Regions from separate parts of the Arthrobacter sp. SLBN-122 genome, predicted to be linked through region 3. Evidence: riboswitches for the same ligand, from Rfam matches in the RefSeq annotation. Region 3 holds a riboswitch; each other region holds the start of a gene.

The links. Region 3 has a riboswitch for thiamine pyrophosphate ahead of FBY36_RS07335 (ECF transporter S component). Riboswitches for the same ligand answer to the same signal wherever they lie in the genome.
Region 1: another riboswitch for thiamine pyrophosphate. It lies ahead of thiO (glycine oxidase ThiO); the one in region 3 lies ahead of FBY36_RS07335 (ECF transporter S component).
Region 2: another riboswitch for thiamine pyrophosphate. It lies ahead of thiC (phosphomethylpyrimidine synthase ThiC); the one in region 3 lies ahead of FBY36_RS07335 (ECF transporter S component).
Region 4: another riboswitch for thiamine pyrophosphate. It lies ahead of thiD (bifunctional hydroxymethylpyrimidine kinase/phosphomethylpyrimidine kinase); the one in region 3 lies ahead of FBY36_RS07335 (ECF transporter S component).

What each region holds. Positions count from the first base shown of each region.
Region 1 covers NZ_VFMS01000001.1:410,613-414,863, reverse strand. The annotation lists gene FBY36_RS01825 (RNB domain-containing ribonuclease) at 1-1,330, opposite strand, end outside; gene thiE (thiamine phosphate synthase) at 1,367-2,101, opposite strand; TPP riboswitch at 2,129-2,247, shown strand; gene thiO (glycine oxidase ThiO) at 2,241-3,539, shown strand; gene thiS (sulfur carrier protein ThiS) at 3,536-3,772, shown strand; gene FBY36_RS01805 (thiazole synthase) at 3,777-4,251, shown strand, end outside.
Region 2 covers NZ_VFMS01000001.1:44,328-48,578, reverse strand. The annotation lists gene FBY36_RS00270 (alpha/beta fold hydrolase) at 1-605, shown strand, start outside; gene thiC (phosphomethylpyrimidine synthase ThiC) at 610-2,376, opposite strand; TPP riboswitch at 2,425-2,532, opposite strand; gene FBY36_RS00260 (amidohydrolase family protein) at 2,611-3,693, shown strand; gene FBY36_RS00255 (VOC family protein) at 3,793-4,251, shown strand, end outside.
Region 3 covers NZ_VFMS01000001.1:1,554,757-1,559,007, reverse strand. The annotation lists gene FBY36_RS07350 (glycosyltransferase) at 1-615, opposite strand, end outside; gene FBY36_RS07345 (iron-containing redox enzyme family protein) at 564-1,619, opposite strand; gene FBY36_RS07340 (heme-degrading domain-containing protein) at 1,815-2,357, opposite strand; TPP riboswitch at 2,441-2,581, shown strand; gene FBY36_RS07335 (ECF transporter S component) at 2,650-3,273, shown strand; gene FBY36_RS07330 (ABC transporter ATP-binding protein) at 3,273-4,251, shown strand, end outside.
Region 4 covers NZ_VFMS01000001.1:4,421,437-4,425,687, forward strand. The annotation lists gene obgE (GTPase ObgE) at 1-149, opposite strand, end outside; gene rpmA (50S ribosomal protein L27) at 267-530, opposite strand; gene rplU (50S ribosomal protein L21) at 592-900, opposite strand; gene thiD (bifunctional hydroxymethylpyrimidine kinase/phosphomethylpyrimidine kinase) at 1,164-2,684, opposite strand; TPP riboswitch at 2,692-2,789, opposite strand; gene FBY36_RS20310 (Rne/Rng family ribonuclease) at 2,941-4,251, opposite strand, start outside.

The DNA.
Region 1 (4,251 bases), 1.1 Mb from region 3:
CGCTTTTCCCCGTTCCGTTGCCGTTGCCGTTGCCGTTCTGCGGTTTGGACCCGGAAATCACGATGGCCTCGAACTCCTGGCCAATGTGGTTCAGCAGCAGCGCCGCCTCCACGGTGTCCAGGGCCAGGCGCTCCATCCTGGACGCCAGCTGGTCTGAGCCGGCCATGATGCCCGGCAGCAGCGGAAGGGCCTCACGCGCCCAACCCGGAACGTCGGCGCCGTTGCTCAGGGCCTCGCAGATGACCAGCACGAAGCGGTCCACCAGGCGGCGCAGCGGCGCGGTGGTGTGGGCATAGGCCGCGCCGATGGCTGACTGAACCCCGTCCTCGGGGACTGTGCCGTCAAAGGCGGTATAGGACGCTCCCCGGAACAGCATGCCGGCGGAATGCATGATGGCCAGCTGGCGCGGGTCGGTGGGATCCAGTGACCTCAGGTACTCGCCATAGCTGACCTCGCCGTCCCAGGGCCTGCCCAGCACCTCGGTCTGCAGACGGAAATGGCGCAGGGACCGTTCTTCCGGGGCGGGCATGGTGCGCAGGATTCCCACTTTGCCCTCCAGCATGAGCTGCGCGGCCGCCATCCCGGTCATCAGCGAAATCTGCGCGTTCCAGTCCTCCACGGCAAGCTGCGGGACAGCGTCAATGCGGTAGCCGCCATCGGGCAGCTGGACAATTTCCTGCTCGGGCATGTTCAGGCTTGCCCCTCCGCGTTCCCGTTCCAGGGCCACCCGTTTCAGGCCCACCTCCCGGAGCAGCTGCAGCACCGGGGAGGCAGTCCCGGCGTCGAGGTCTGCCTGGGCGCCCTTGTAGCTGAGCTTGTCGCGGCTGCGGACCCGCGCCCGCCTGACGCCCACTGACAAAACCGTCGCCTCGCCGTCGAGCGTGAAGTCCCACACGAACGCTGAACAGTCCTGCCCAGGCAGCAGGCTTCCTGCCCCCTCGCTGATCACTTCCGGATGCAGCGGAATCCTGCCGTCCGGAGCGTAGAACGTCTGGCCGCGGCGCCGGGTCTCGGCGTCCAGCGGACCGCCGGGGGCAACGAACGCGGGGACGTCGGCGATCGCGTACAGCACCCGGTAGCCGTTCCCGTCCGGTTCGATGAACACCGCCTGGTCCAGGTCCGTGGACGTTGCCGGATCGATGGTCACGAACTCCACGGCGGTCAGGTCATAGGACGGCAGCTTCAGCGCGGCTACGGCAGCCTGGGCATCCGCCACGGCTTCAGCGGGGTAGGGTCCCGGCAGCTCGAGTTCGGTCCGCAGCAGGCCCAACGCCTCTTCCAGGGCGTTCCTGTGGTCATGGACGTTGGGGGCCAGCCGATGATGTGACACAAAAATCAGCGTAGCTCCAAGTCCATGGATATGGCATCAGGCGCCGGCGGCATCCAGCGCGTCGAGGAGCGAAGCAGCAGCGGCCGCGGGATCGGGAGCCTCGGTGATGGCGCGGACCACCACGATCCTGCGGGCCCCCGCTTCCGCCACCTGCCGGACGTTTCCGTGGTCGATGCCGCCAATGGCGAACCAGGGCACCGGATCCGCCGCCCTTCCCGAGGCGTCCGCGGCGTACTTCACCAGGCCGGGTCCGACGGCGGCCCTGCCGGGTTTGGTGGGGGTGGCCCACACCGGACCCACGCAGAAATAGTCCAGGCCGGCCGGCCCGGCAGCTGCTGCCAGGGCGGCGTCCACCTGCTCCGTGGTGTGGCTGGAGAGCCCGATCGCGGCATTTCCGTTGACCAACGTACGCGCTGCGGCCAAGGGAAGGTCCTTCTGGCCGATGTGGAACACCGGTGCCCCGGAGAGGACGGCGATGTCCGCGCGGTCATTGACTGCCCACAGCCTGCCGTGCCGCACCGCAGTCTCCTTGAGCACCGCCAGAAGGTCAAGTTCCTCGGCGGCTTCGATGGTCTTGTCCCGCAGCTGGATGATGTCCACCCCGCCGGCGAACGCGGCGTCAACGAAGTCCGCAAAGTCGCCGCGGTCCCGGCGCGCATCGGTGCAGAGGTACAGGCGGGCGGCCTTGAGGGCGTGGCTGTCCCGTGAATTGACGACTTCGGTGGCGGGAGCGCGGTGGCCGGCGGGGAAGGATGGGGTGGACACATTCATGCGTGCAAGCCTAGTTCCTCTAAACTGGGCTGGTACTGCGGGAGCCCGCGGCAGCTGTCATAAAGCGCCGGGCTGAGAGGGCGTCAGAGCCGACCGCTTGACCTGATCCGGGTAATGCCGGCGTAGGGAAGGAACCCATATGCGTACCCCCTTCAACCACCCCGGGTCCGCCGGCGCCTCCAGCCCCTCCACCGTCCGGGCCGATGTTGCGGTCATTGGCGGGGGAGTGGTGGGGCACGGAATCGCCTGGGAGGCGCAGCGTTCCGGACGCTCCGTGGTGCTCATCGACGACGCACCGGGTACCGGCGCCAGCTGGGCCGCGGCCGGCATGCTGGCCCCCGTCAGCGAACTGCACTACCAGGAGGAAGACCTCCTGAAACTGATGCTCGATGCATCAGCGCGCTGGCCGGGGTTCGCCGCCGGCCTGGACAGTGCAACGGGCGCGGATTCGGGATACCTGACGACGGCGACACTCGCCGTGGGTGCCGATGCGGCCGACCGCCGGGCACTGATGGATCTGCGTACCGTCCAGCAGGCCAACGGGCTGGTGGTGGAGCCCCTCACCGTACGGGAGGTCCGGAAGCGCGAACCACTGCTCAGCCCGGCCATTGCCTGCGCCCTGGACACCCCTGCGGACCACCAGGTTGACCCCCGGCGCCTGGTGGCAGCCCTGCGGCTGGCCCTGGCCGGCGCGGCACGGGAAAAGCCGGCAGTGGCTGTTGCCGGGGCAGCGGACGGCTATGCCGTGCCGCAGCGGGCAGCCGGGTTGTTGTGGGACGGCGGAGCTGTTGCCGGCGTCCGCCTGGCCGACGGCGGCACCGTGCTGGCAACGGAAACCGTAGTGGCCAACGGGCTGCAGTCCGCGGCACTTGACGGCCTGCCGGAGGGCCTTGAGCTGCCGCTGCGGCCGGTGCACGGGGACATCCTCCGCCTTGCCGTTCCCTGCCACCTGCAGCCCCTGGTGACGTCAACGGTCCGCGGGCTGGTCCACGGCGTGCCGGTGTACATCGTCCCGCGGCAGGACGGGACGGTGGTGATCGGAGCCACCCAGCGGGAGGATGCCCTGTCCGACGCCGTCAGTGCCGGAGGGGTGTACCAATTGCTGCGGGACGCGCAGGCGCTGGTGCCCGCCGTCGCCGAACTTGAACTCCTGGAAGCCACCGCCCGTGCCCGCCCCGGAACCCCTGACAACGCACCGCTCCTGGGCCGGGTACCGGCGCCTGCGGCCTCCGCGGACGGACTGGCCGGGCATGTCCCGGGCGTCATCGTTGCCACCGGGTTCTTCCGGCACGGCGTCCTGCTCACTCCCGCGGCTGCGGGTATCTGCAGGGACCTGCTGGACGGAAAAATCGATCCCCGCTGGGCAGCGTTCAGCCCGGACCGGTTCTCCAGGCCGGCCACAACAGCAACAAGCCCTTTCATCAAGGAGACAGCGTGAACATCACCCTCAATGGAAACCAGCACACGGTGGCCGACGGCGCCTCCATCACCACACTGGTCCGCCAGGTCACGGGACGCCCGCTGGCTGACAACGGGCAGGCGACGGACGGCGGGAAGCTGGGTGTCGCCGTCGCGCATAACGCCCAGGTGGTGCCGCGGAGCCAATGGTTCGCCACCGCGCTCGCCGAGGGTGACGACATCGAACTTGTCACAGCAGTACAGGGAGGCTGACACCATGACCGAAACCAGCACCATCAACCCCGCAGGAAGTGCCGGTACCGCTGACGCTCTGGTGATCGACGGCGTCGCCCTCGGATCCAGGCTCATCATGGGCACCGGGGGAGCTCCCAGCCTCGACGGCCTGGGCGCAGCGCTCCTGGCCTCCGGCACCGCGTTGACCACCGTAGCCATGCGGCGCTACTCCACGGCGGAAACAGGCTCGCTCTTCCAGCTGCTGGTGGACCACGGGATCCGGGTCCTGCCCAACACGGCCGGCTGCTTCACGGCCAGGGATGCGGTCCTCACCGCGGAACTGGCCCGGGAGGCGCTGGAGACCGACTGGGTCAAACTGGAGGTCATCGCGGACGAACAAACCCTCCTGCCGGACGCCGTGGAACTCGTCGAGGCCACCGAGCAGCTCGTGAACCGCGGCTTCAAGGTCTTTGCCTACACCAATGACGATCCCGTGCTGGCGCTGCGGCTGGAGAACC
Region 2 (4,251 bases), 1.5 Mb from region 3:
CTGAGCCCGTGGAGTCGTCCTTCGATGAGGACACTGCCATTGTGCTGCGGTCTCTGGCCGACGACGGCAGGGGCGCCGCGGGAGGGCACGTCGTGGCACACGCCCAGGGCGCCATCGCGGCGATGATGGCCGCCGTCCAACGTCCCGACCTCGTTTTTTCATTGACGCTGGTGGAGCCGGCCTGCCTGTCGCTGACTGCCGAGCTTCCCGCCACGGCGGCGCATATCAAGCTGATGCAGCCGCTGTTCGACGTCCGGCACCAGCTCAGCGATGAGGATTTCCAGCGCGAATTCGTCCGGCGCGTCTATGCCACCGATCTGCAGCAACCGGCCACGGCCGAGGAAAAGCGCTCTGCCCGGCGGCTGCGGCTGCAGGCGCCGGCCTGGGAAGCTCCGCTGCACATCGTTCCCGGCGTTCCCACCCTGGTCCTGACCGGGGGATGGGAGCCGCTCTACGAGGAGATCGCAGGCTACCTGCGCGAGACCGGCGCCCTCCACCGCACCGCGGCGGGAGGGCACCGGCCCCATGACTCCGTGGAAGGGGACCGGATCATCCGCTCCTTCATCAGGGACGTCAGCCGCGTGCAGTCAGCCCGGGCCTCCTGAACCCCTAATTTTGGGCGGGAACGGTCAGCTCCGGCAAGTAAACCTTTCCGCCCGCCGCCAGGAACTCCTGGCTCTTGTCCCTCATGCCGGCTGCAGCGTCCGCCAGGGCAGCCTGTGCTTCTGCTGATCCGTACTCGTCCCGGATGTCCTGGCTGATCCTCATGGAGCAGAACTTTGGACCGCACATGGAGCAGAAATGCGCCGTCTTGGCCGGTTCTGCGGGCAGTGTCTCGTCATGGAAGGCCTCCGCCGTCACCGGGTCCAGGGACAGTGCGAACTGGTCGCGCCAGCGGAACTCGAACCGCGCCTTGGACAGGGCGTCGTCCCGTTCATGGGCGCCGGGGTGTCCCTTCGCGAGATCTGCGGCGTGCGCAGCGATCTTGTACGTGATCACCCCCGTTTTGACGTCGTCCTTGTTGGGCAGGCCCAGGTGTTCCTTCGGGGTGACGTAGCAGAGCATGGCCGTGCCGTACCGGGCGATTTCCGTGGCGCCGATGGCCGAGGTGATGTGGTCGTACCCGGGGGCCACATCGGTGACGAGCGGGCCCAGGGTGTAGAAGGGCGCGCCTTTGCACAGTTCCTGCTGGCGTTCAACGTTTTCGCGGACCAGGTGGAACGGCACGTGGCCCGGCCCTTCCACCATCACCTGTACGTCATACTCCCAGGCGCGCTGTGTCAGCTCAGCCAGGGTGTCCAGTTCCGCGAACTGCGCAGCGTCATTGGCGTCCGCCGTCGCTCCCGGCCGCAGTCCATCGCCCAGGGAGAACGCGACGTCGTACTTCGCGAAGATCGCGCAGAGCTCATCGAAATGCGTGTACAGGAAGTTTTCCTGGTGGTGGGCCAGGCACCATCCGGCCATGATCGAACCGCCGCGCGAGACGATGCCCGTCACCCGGTTGGCCGTGAGGGGAACATACCGGAGCAGGACGCCGGCGTGGACGGTCATGTAGTCCACGCCCTGTTCGCACTGCTCAATGACCGTGTCGCGGAAGATCTCCCACGTCAGCGCATTGGCTTCGCCGTTGACCTTCTCCAGGGCCTGGTAGATCGGGACGGTGCCGATCGGCACCGGAGAGTTGCGGATGATCCATTCGCGGGTGGTGTGGATGTCATCGCCAGTGGAAAGGTCCATCACCGTGTCCGCGCCCCACTGGGTGGCCCACTGCAGCTTGTCCACCTCTTCGGCAATGGAGCTGGTAACGGCCGAGTTGCCGATGTTGGCGTTGATCTTCACCAGGAACGCCTTGCCGATGATCATCGGTTCGGACTCGGGGTGGTTGATGTTGCTGGGGATGATGGCACGGCCGGCGGCCACCTCGCTGCGGACCAGCTCCACATCGCAGTTCTCCCGCAGCGCCACGAAGCGCATCTCGGGAGTGATGACGCCCTGCCGCGCGTAGTGCATCTGCGTCACGGTTTTACCTTCGACGCCGCGGCGGGGCACCGGCCGCGCTCCTTTCCACTCTGCGCTCGCCGCGCCGCGCCGGACTGCCGACCGGCCGTCGTCGAGCAGGTTCCGTTCCCGGCCGCCATAGGCTTCCGAGTCTCCCCGTGCGGCTATCCATTCAGTGCGGAAAGGGGGAAGGCCGCGGACAGGATCGCTGCCCGGCCCGGCAGTGCGGTAGGTCCGGAAGGGCGCATTCGGCGCTCCATTGGGGGAGGGCTCCAGGGCAATCTCCGTCACCGGGACCCGGATGCCTGGCTCCGCGTCCTCGAGGAACGCCAGCGAATGTGACTTCAGGGACTGCGTTACGGCGCTGTCTTCAGGCATGGCCTTCCCGGACTGGTTTTGGGCAGGGCTTAGCTGTGCATTTGGTGTACTCAAGGAATACTCACTTCCTTCGCCGGCATTACCCGGACAGGTTCAACGGTCGCAGGCTGCGTCAGCCCGATCTCAGCCCCTGCAGGGGCACCCGTGTGGTCAGGAACGAAGCTACCACAGCCCTCCGGAAGGGCCTTGTCACATGGCCGGTGCTAGCCTGACTGGCGACAAAGAGGGAGTCCAATGCCGGAGATCATCGAATTCAGCGGCCCTGTGCTTACGGGGCCGGACACAGAGCAGCGGGGCCTGTGGTCCGTCGACGGAAAGCTGACGTACACCCGTCCCCGCCAGGCGCCGGACCGCGTTCTGGACGGTTGGGTGCTGCCCGGCTTCGTGGACGCCCACTGCCATATCGGACTCGGACCGGGCGGCCCGGTGGACCCAACAACTGCCGAAGACCAGGCCCGGGCGGACCTGTCGGCAGGCACGTTGCTGGTCCGGGACGCAGGTTCCCCAGCCGATACCCGGTGGATGCAGGGCGGCCGGGACTTCCCGCTGCTGATCCGCGCCGGACGCCACATTGCCCGCAGCCGCAGGTATCTGCGGGGCTTCGCGGCAGAGGTGGAACCGGACGGCCTGGTAGAAGCCGTCCGGAAGCAGGCGCGCGACAGCGACGGCTGGGTCAAGCTCGTGGGCGACTGGATCGACCGCGGCGCCGGCGACCTGGCGCCGTCGTTTCCCGCCGCCGTCGTCCGCGATGCCGTGAGCGCAGCCCACGACGAAGGCGCCCGGGTGACCGCACACTGCTTCGCCGAGGACACCCTGGACCAGATGCTGGATGCCGGAATTGACTGCATTGAACATGCAACGGGGCTCCTGCCGCGGCACCTGCCCCGGTTCGCGCAGCAGGATGTGCCGATCGTGCCCACCCTCATCAACATCGCCACCTTCCCGGGGATCGCTGCCCAGGCAGACGCCAAGTTCCCGCGCTACGCAGCCCATATGCGCGCCCTCTGGGAACGCAGGCTGGAACGCGTGGCCGAAGCCCATGCCGCCGGAGTGCGCATCTTTGCCGGCACGGATGCCGGCAGCGTGATCCGCCATGGCAGGATCGCCGACGAGATCCTCGCCCTGCACGGCGCAGGCCTGCCCATGGAGGCGGCGCTGGACGCTGCCTGCTGGTCAGCCCGCACCTGGCTGGGAGCGGAGAACCTGGCGGAAGGTGCCCGGGCCGACGTCGTGGTGTGCCGGGAGGACCCGCGGGCTGTCCCGGAAGCTATCTCGGCCCTGGAACATGTGGTGCTGGGCGGCCGCATCATCCGCTGAGCAGGATGAGCACGGGACTTGGAATAAATTGAAGCTTCAAGTAATTTTAATGTGTGACAGGCCGCCAACGGGACGGCCGCCAACACAAGGAGCCTTCACATGACCGCAGCAGCCAGCAGCCAGGATCTTCTTCCTGCCGACCTCGCCATGGGCACGGTGATGCTCAAGGTGGGCGACATGAAGGTGATGACCGACTACTACCAGCGCGCCCTGGGTCTCGAGGTGGTGGCCGACCAGGACGGCGGCCTGTATCTCGGCAGGCTCGGCAGGCCGTTGGTCCACCTGGCGCCGGCCCCCGGGCTGCACCTTCCCGACAGGGGAGAGGCGGGCCTCTTCCACACGGCCCTGTTGTTCGAGGATCAGGCGTCTCTCGCCGCCACCATCGCCACGGCCGCCCAATACGAGCCCCGCTCCTTCACCGGCAGTGCCGACCACCTGGTCAGTGAGGCCTTCTACTTCACCGATCCCGAGGGCAACGGCATCGAGCTGTACTGGGACCGGCCGCGCAGCAACTGGTCCTGGAACGGGGCGGACGTGGTGATGGACAGCCTCGCGCTT
Region 3 (4,251 bases):
GTCATAGCCGCCGGTGGCCAGGAGTGCGCTGCGGCGGACTCCCAGCGTTCCGGGATAGTCGGCGGACCATGCGCGGTTGAGCAGCGTCCTGGCCGTGTCCCACAAGGCGTGCCACGGGCGGGGGTCGAAGTAGTTCTGCGGCCGCACCAGGTCCGCGGATGCAAGGTGATGGACGACGGCGGCGAGGGCCTCGCGCGTGTAGCGGACGTCGTCATCGGCAATGACAAGGAACTCCGCGCTGGAGGCGCGGATGCCCGTCATCACGCCCGCCACCTTTCCGTTGTGGGCGTCGCGCCCGACGACGGGGCGGTCCGGGAAAGCGTTCTGGCCCGGGGAACCATCGGAGTCCGGGCAGAGGTGGCGCACGGCGGCGGGAAACGCGGCGCGGTGGCGTTCGAAGAGGTGGGGGGCGGAGCCGTCCACCACGGTGACCGGGATCCAGGCCACGAGGCGCCGGAGGTAGTCCGACAGATCAGCCAGGCCGGAGTCTTCACTCCAGCGCAGGGGAAGGATGTACTCCGCCCCGGGGGTCACGCCGTGCAGGTCCTGCACCGCTCGGCCCGTCACGCTGCCGCCGGCACGGCCGCCCGCAGCGATGATGTCCCGGCTTCCCACGAGGACAGGAGGTGGGCGGAGAGCCGGCCGTCGATGGCCATGACCGCCGTCGCCCCGAACAGGACGTCCGCGAGGAGTTCCGGCTCGGCTTCGACGAGCCCGCCGGCCAGGTCCCGCCCTGCGATCTGTTCGTGGACGGCGTCGGCCTCCACATGCTCGTCGAAGTAGTGCGTGACGTCTGCACCGAAACCGTGGCGGCGGAAGCCGTTGCCGTAGAACCGGTTGGGCTGGGAAGAGGTCATTTCGTAGATCGCCAGGTGGCCGGTGATGGCACCGCGGAGCCGCCGGTTCAGTCCGCAAAGGGACATGAGGTTTACCGATGCGAGGGAGACGGCGGGAACGGCGTCAACGTAGGCGCCGTAGTTGTCATCGAGGCCCAGGCCGCGCATTGTCCGGGCGAACAGCGCGCTGTGCATCCGCTCGGGGCGGCCGCCGCCGTATTCGTCCGCCTGGATTTCCACCAGGGCCGCTTTGGGTCGTCCGCTGAGGCGCGGGATGGCCCACGTGTGAGGATCGGCTTCCTTCAGCTGGTACATGGACTTGTGGACCAGGAACTCCCTGAGCTGATCCAGGGTTGCCTTCCGGGCAACGTAGCGGGAGACGCTGGGGCCGGTGTCCTTGCCGGCGAGGCCGAACAGGACATCTGCCACCTGGTCGCTGCTCATGGCACCGTCGACGGGCAGTTCGAGGGTTCCAGCGGCCTGTTGTGCGGCGGCGCGGAGGGCAACCTCAAACGGTTCCTCGAGCAGCTGCCGGACCTTGATTACCGCGGGCTCCCACTCCCAGTGGTCAGAGACGCCGTCCAGCCCGGAGTAATGGAGTTCGTAGAGGCAGAAGAGGGCCAGCTGGATGTCCTCGTCGCCAATAATGTCAGCGGTGCCGGCCACCTGCCCTGCGGCCAGGCGGTACAGGGCGTCCAGTTCCGTCCCGGCGGAGTCCGGAGCCTGCGCCAGGACCTCGAACAGGGCGCTGCTGAGGGGGCCTCTGGTTTCCGGGATTCTCATGGTGCTCCTTGGTCTGCCGCGCTGGTGACGGGAACGAACGCGGGACCGCCCATGGTGACTGCCATGCCCTGTCCTCCTCGAAACCCGGGGAACAATATAGTAAGCATGATTACTAATAAAAGCTAAGCAGTCTTTGTATATGGGGGGTTTCGCTGGTCCCCCAGTAGCAAGCCGGACAACGGCAAGTCAGACAGTTCAGTCAGACAGGGCTGACCCCAAGATGTCGCGCAGCGCTTCCACCACCAGGTCATGGTCCTGCAGCTGCGGCAATCCGGAGACGGTGACCGTGGCCACCGCGCCCACGCCGGTGACATAAATAGGAAAGGAGCCGCCGTGGGCTGCATACCGGGACTGGTCGAACCAGGCGTTGTCCTCGATCCGGCCGCCGCCCAGCCGGCCCCGCAGCCCCACCAAAAGGGACGGTACCTCGTACCGGGCGGCCGTGCGCTGCTTGGCCCGGATCCAGTGCCCGTTGTCAGGAGTGGCGCCGGGAAGCGCGACGTGGAAAAGGACCTGCTCGCCCTTGGTGATGTCGATCGCGATGGGAAGCGACCGCTCCTTGCCCAGTTCCACCAGGAGCAGGCCCAGGTTCAACGCGTCATCCACCGAAAAACCGGAGAAATGGAGCTCCCGGACCTCCGCCTCGACCCGGGCAACCAGTGCCTCCAGCGACCCCTCAAGCTGGGCGTCGGCGGAATCAGGATCGAACCCGGTCACATCCGGTGGAATGGCGCTCATGGCCTTCAATCTACCCCCGCCCGGTGTAAACTTGACCACGCCCGGAAGGGCAATCAAAAGCCTTACCCAACAAAAAGCAACACTACAAACGACAGGGGAGCGCCGCCGTCGGGCATCCTGGCATCCGCCGGGCACCGCAGGTGGGCGCTGAGAGTGCGGACAGCCGCAGACCCTCGAACCTGATCCGGTTAGTACCGGCGCAAGGGAGTCGAGTTCTCAAAGTGTCGCGGCTGCACGGCATCGGGCCGTCAGCCGGGTCCACTTTCCCCTCCTGTTTCCCAGGAGGATTCCAATGAGCACTGCAGCAATCAAGAAGACCACCAGTAAGTCCTGGCGCGTCGTGGACATCGTCGTCGCCGCGCTGGTGGCCATCGCCGGCGGCGTTATTTTCTGGGCCTGGTCCCAAGGCGCGGCGGCAGTATCCGTGCCGATGAACGCCGCCTACCCGCCCCTGACCGGCATCATCGCCGGCGGATGGATGATTCCGGGGGTGCTGGGCATGCTGATCATCCGCAAGCCGGGGGCCGCACTGTTCTGCGAAACCGTGGCCGCCACCGGGGAACTGCTCATGGGCTCCCAGTACGGCGCCTCGGTCCTCTTCTCCGGCTTCGTCCAGGGCCTGGGTGCGGAAATCATCTTCGCCATCTTCGTCTACCGCAAGTTCAACCTGCCCGTATCCCTGCTGGCAGGTGCGGCAGCAGGTCTCTTCTGCGGCCTGAACGACTCCTTTGCGCCGTGGGGCTGGAACATCGCCTACTCCGGCGGTGACAAGCTGGCCTACATCGTCTTCTGCATGATTTCCGGAGCAGTCATTGCCGGCGCCCTGTCCTGGGTGGCCACGCGCGGCCTGGCACGTACAGGAGTGCTGAGCTCCTTCGCCTCGCGCAAGGCTGCCACGGAGCCTGTCTTCTCCTGATGGCAATGGCCCAGGGCACGGCGGTCCGCCCTGCCGCTGTCACCGCCCGCGGCTGGGGCTGGCGGCATGCCGGCAGGGTCAAGCCCGCCGTCCACGCCCTCGACCTGGACATCAGCCCGGGGGAGCGGGTGCTCCTGCTCGGCCCCTCGGGCGCCGGCAAGTCCACGCTCCTGCATGCGCTCGCCGGGGTGCTGGGGGAGGACATTAACGACGACGGCGGCGAGGCGGGGGATGCCGACGAGTCAGGTTCGCTGCTGGTTGACGGCGCCGTGCCCCGCGCCCAGCGCGGGCGCGCCGGGCTCATGCAGCAGGACCCCGAGACGCAGGTGGTCCTGTCGCGCGTGGGGGACGACGCCGCCTTCGGTGCCGAAAACCTTGCGGTGCCGCGGGAGGAAATCTGGGCGCGGGTGCACGAGGCGCTTGCCGACGTCGGACTGTCCCACCTGCCGCTGGACCACCCCACGTCGGCCCTGTCCGGCGGGCAAAAGCAGCGCCTGGCGCTGGCCGGCATCCTGGCCATGCGCCCGGGCCTGATCCTGCTGGATGAGCCAACCGCCAACCTGGACCCGGACGGCGTGCTGGAGGTCCGCGATGCCGTGGCGCGCTGCCTCGACAAGACCGGGGCCACACTGGTGGTGGTGGAACACCGGGTTTCCGTGTGGAAGGACCTGGTGGACCGGATCGTGGTCCTACAGCCGGGCTCCGGCACCAATCCTGCCGTGCTCCTGGATGGGCCGCCGGACCGGGTGCTCACGGAGGCGCGGGCCATGCTCGCCGCAGCCGGTGTGTGGGTCCCCGGCTACGTGCCGGCAACCCGCGCCCGCGCCCTTGTCCCGGCGCCGGGCACGGGAAAGCTGCTGCTGGCCGCCGAACAGCTGGGTGTTTCCCGCGAACGTCCCCGCCGCAAGGGCTTCCGGAAGATCCCGCCGGTACCGGTCCAGGAAGGCCTGGCCGCGCAGGTCCGGGCCGGGCAGGCGC
Region 4 (4,251 bases), 2.9 Mb from region 3:
ACGCGAAGGATGACGTCGCCGCCGTTGCCGCCGTCGCCGCCGTCGGGACCGCCCAGGGGCTTGAACTTCTCCCGGTGGACGGAGACGCACCCGTTGCCGCCGTTACCGCCGGATACGTGCAGTACTACCCGGTCTACAAAGCTGGCCACGTGGATCTCCTCAGAAGCTGTTTACCTGGCGCCCCGGGGCGCCACATCGATTGTAATGCGGTTAAAAGAACAGTGGAGCGGGCCCTCAGGCCCGCTCCACCGCTTCAGAACTTGTTGTTACTCTGCAGCTGCAGCAGCAACGATGTTGACCACGCGACGACCGCGGCGGGTACCGAATTCAACGGCGCCCGGGGTCAGTGCGAACAGGGTGTCGTCCCCGCCACGGCCAACGCCGGCGCCCGGGTGGAAGTGGGTGCCGCGCTGGCGGACGATGATTTCGCCTGCGGAAACAACCTGGCCGCCGAAGCGCTTGACGCCGAGGTACTGAGCGTTGGAATCGCGACCGTTGCGAGTGGAGCTCGCGCCCTTTTTATGTGCCATCTGAAATGCCTGCCTCTAAATTCTGGGGAATCTGTTGAAATGCCTGAACACTAACCGGAGGTTAGCTGATGCCGGTGATCTTGACCTTGGTCAGTTCCTGGCGGTGACCCTGGCGCTTCTTGTAGCCGGTCTTGTTCTTGAACTTCTGGATGACAATCTTAGGACCACGCAGGTCCTGGAGGATTTCAGCCGTAACAGTTACCTTGGCCAGGTCGGCGGCGGCGGAGGTGACCTTGTCACCATCAACCAGGAGCAGTGCGGGCAGCTCAATGGTGCTGCCGGCTCCACCGGCGACGCGGTTCAGGGTAACGAAGTCTCCAACGGAAACCTTCTCTTGGCGGCCGCCTGCGCGGACAATCGCGTACACCACTTGGGAACTCACTTCTCTCGACGTTTATAACTAAATTTGCGTGCGGAACCGACTATCAAAAGCCTGGTTTCTCGCTGTGCCTCAACGCCGTGGGGTCATAACCCAAGTGTTGGCGTAAGCACCGAAGATCTAGATTACGCTAATTTTGTCTTCGGCCGCAAATGAGGCTGGTTCCCGGCGGGTTGCTGTGATAGGCACCACAGCTCAGGTCCGGCGTCCGCACCATGCCCCACCATAGTACCGGCACACCCGCAGGCCGCGGTTCAGGAGTGCAGGCGCGGCGCGTCGAAGAACTCCACTTCGAGCCGGCAGGACTGCTTGAACGCGGTCAGCATCGCAGCCTTCTCATGGTCGGAAGCCTGCCGCCCGGCCGCATCCACGATGGCGATGGCCTGGCGTGTGGCTTCGGCAAAGCCCTCATCTGCGTAGGTGCGGAGCCAGTCCGCGTACGCGTGCCCGTCCGGTTCCCCGGAGGCCAGGAACCGGGCGTGCAGCGTGGCGCCGACCTCGGCGTAGAGCCAGAAGCAGGGCAGGACGGCGGCGGCGAGGACCGCATAGCTGCCCGACGACGACGCTGCGGTCAGGTGGTCCACGTAGGACTTGGTGACCGGGCCCAGGCCGTTCGGGGCCGGGCGGGTGCTGAGCCACGAGCGGTGAAGCTCCGTTTCCACTTCAAGGCACTGCTGCGCGGACCGTGCCCAGAACAGCTGCTCGGCCTCCGAGGGGGCCAGGGCGCTGGCCCGTGCCAGCACGCGGGAGTAGCCGTTCAGGTAGAGGGCATCCTGCGCCAGGTAATAGGCAAAGTCCTTTTCGGAAAGATCGCCCGAGGCCAGTCCGTCGATGAAGTCCAGCGCGTAGATGTCGTCGAGGTCCTGGCGGGCTTCGGTCCACAGCCGGGCCGCGAAGCTGCCTTCCGCCGGGACGGGCCGCACGTGGTGGAAGTGGTGCACGGGTCCGTTCCCCTGGCCCACCTCCAGCTGGGCGGAGTTCTCGAGTGCGCCGGCCAGCCAGGGCTTGACGGTCCGCAGCGAGGCCTCCCAGTCACCCAGGCGGGCCTGGACGGTTGCCATGGCGGAGGACAGGGAACATCCGGTGCCGTGGCTGTTGCGCGTGGAAATGCGCTTCCCCTGCACTTCCACCACCTCCTGGACGAGGAGGCCTGCAGTGTTCACAAGTGCGTCCGGGCAGTCCAGGCCTGCCAGGTGGCCGCCTTTAACCAGTACGGTGGCTCCGGTGGCCTCGGCCAGGCGCCTGCCTTGGTCCAGTGCGGCCTCCCAGTTTTGGGCTGGCTCCGTCCCGAGCAGCAGCGCGAGCTCGGGCAGGTTGGGGGTGATGAGGTGGGCAAGCGGCAGCAGTTCCCGGAGCGCGGCTTCGGCGGATTCCTGCAGCAGCCGGTCCCCGCTGGTGGCCACCATCACGGGGTCAAGGACAACGACGGCGGGACGGACCTTTCCGAGCCACTCGCGGACAGTGCGGATCACCGATTCGTCACCCAGCATGCCGATCTTGACGGCGTCGATGCTGATGTCATCGCTGACGGCATCCAGCTGCTGGGCCAGGAACGCGGCCGGAGGGACGTGGACGGCCTGCACGCCGCGGGTGTTTTGCGCTGTGAGGGCGGTAATCGCCGCCATGCCGTATCCGCCGTGGGCGGCGATGCTTTTGAGGTCCGCCTGGATCCCGGCTCCCCCGGACGGATCGGAACCGGCGATGGAGAGGACGCGCGGGACGTCGCGGCCCGTGGGAAGGCCGGAGGGAACGCCGGGCGCGGTTGGCAGGGGCATGGAAAGGGTCGGAGACAAGAGACATCCCTTCGCCGGTACTAGCCGGACAGGTTCAACGGGTCTGGATCTCAGCCGGCCTTCTGCGCGGCACCCCGTGTCGCTGTCCAGCGTAGCTGCTGGTGCCGACGCGGCGGAAAGGTGACAGCACCTGCCTATGCAGGAAGTCCCCGCCTTGTGGTCCATTCCCCCCGAGACTCTGAGGGGAAAGGTCCACATGGCGGGGACTTCCTTGGTGGTGCGTTGGTTCTGACCTGGCTTAGAGCTCCGAGGCAGGGACTCCGACGCCGAGGATGATGGGTTCCGCTGCCGGCTTGGCAGCTTCAGCCTTGGCGGCGTCTTGTGCCTTAGCGGTGTCGGGGGCCTTGGCTGCGTGTGAATGTCCGGCACCCGTGGACTGGACGTTCTCGTGGTGCTGGACAGCTGTCTCGTTGGCTGCGCCCTGGGCACGGCTGGCAGCGCGGTGGCGCCGCGGCCTGCGTTGCCGGGTCTGCTCCAGGGTGTGGTCGGAGTAGTCCTTTTCCGCGGGCGCTTCCACGGTGGCGTGGGTTGCCGCTCCCCCGCCGGCCTGCTGTTGCGGCGCTGCCGGTTCGGCTGCCTTCACCGATTCTGCGGCTTTGGCCGGCGCATCCTCCATGGGTGACGCCGGCTGGCCGAGGTGGGCGAACGCTTCCGCCAGCCGGTCCAAGGTGAGGGCGGGCTTGGGGTGCTGCTCCTCGGCGTGCTCCACGAACGGAAGCGGGACTTCCTCGCTGCCGAAGGTCAGGACAGCTGCGGGGCGTGCGGGGGAATCGGCGTCGTGCTTCTCCTCCGCGGGAACCGGCGCAGGCTCGGCCTGCGGCGCCTGGCGGGTTGCTGCCACCTCATCGTCATGCAGGTGCGCCGCGTGGGCGGCAGCCGCAATGTTCGCCAGGGCAAGCCGGGTGGCCTCTGCTTTGGCGTGCCGCTCAGCATCCGCCGTATCCGGCACGACGGTGTGGACGTGCACTGCAGGCGCCGGGACAGCCTCGGGCTGCTGGCCGCCGCGTCCGCGCCGCCGTTTGCGCTCGGGACGGACTCCGGGCTGGCCGGCATCGGGCCGCTGTGCCTCGGCGCGGTGGGCTTCCCCGCGGGCTTCGGGGCGGTTGTCCGCGCGCTGGACGTGGTGCTCGGCCGCCACGATGTTGGCACGGCGGTGCTCCACGGGATCGTCATGGGTTACTACCCCGCGGCCCGCGCAGGCCTCGCACTGCTCGCCGAAGACTTCCAGCAGGCCCGTACCCATCCGCTTGCGGGTCATCTGGACCAGGCCCAGCGACGTGACCTCGGCAACCTGGTGCTTGGTCCGGTCACGGCCCAGGCATTCCACCAGGCGGCGCAGGACCAGGTCCCGGTTGGATTCGAGCACCATGTCGATGAAGTCGATCACGATGATGCCGCCGATGTCGCGCAGCCGCAGCTGGCGCACCACTTCCTCGGCAGCTTCCAGGTTGTTCTTGGTGACGGTTTCCTCGAGGTTGCCGCCGCTGCCGGTGAACTTGCCGGTGTTGACGTCCACCACGGTCATGGCCTCGGTGCGGTCGATCACCAG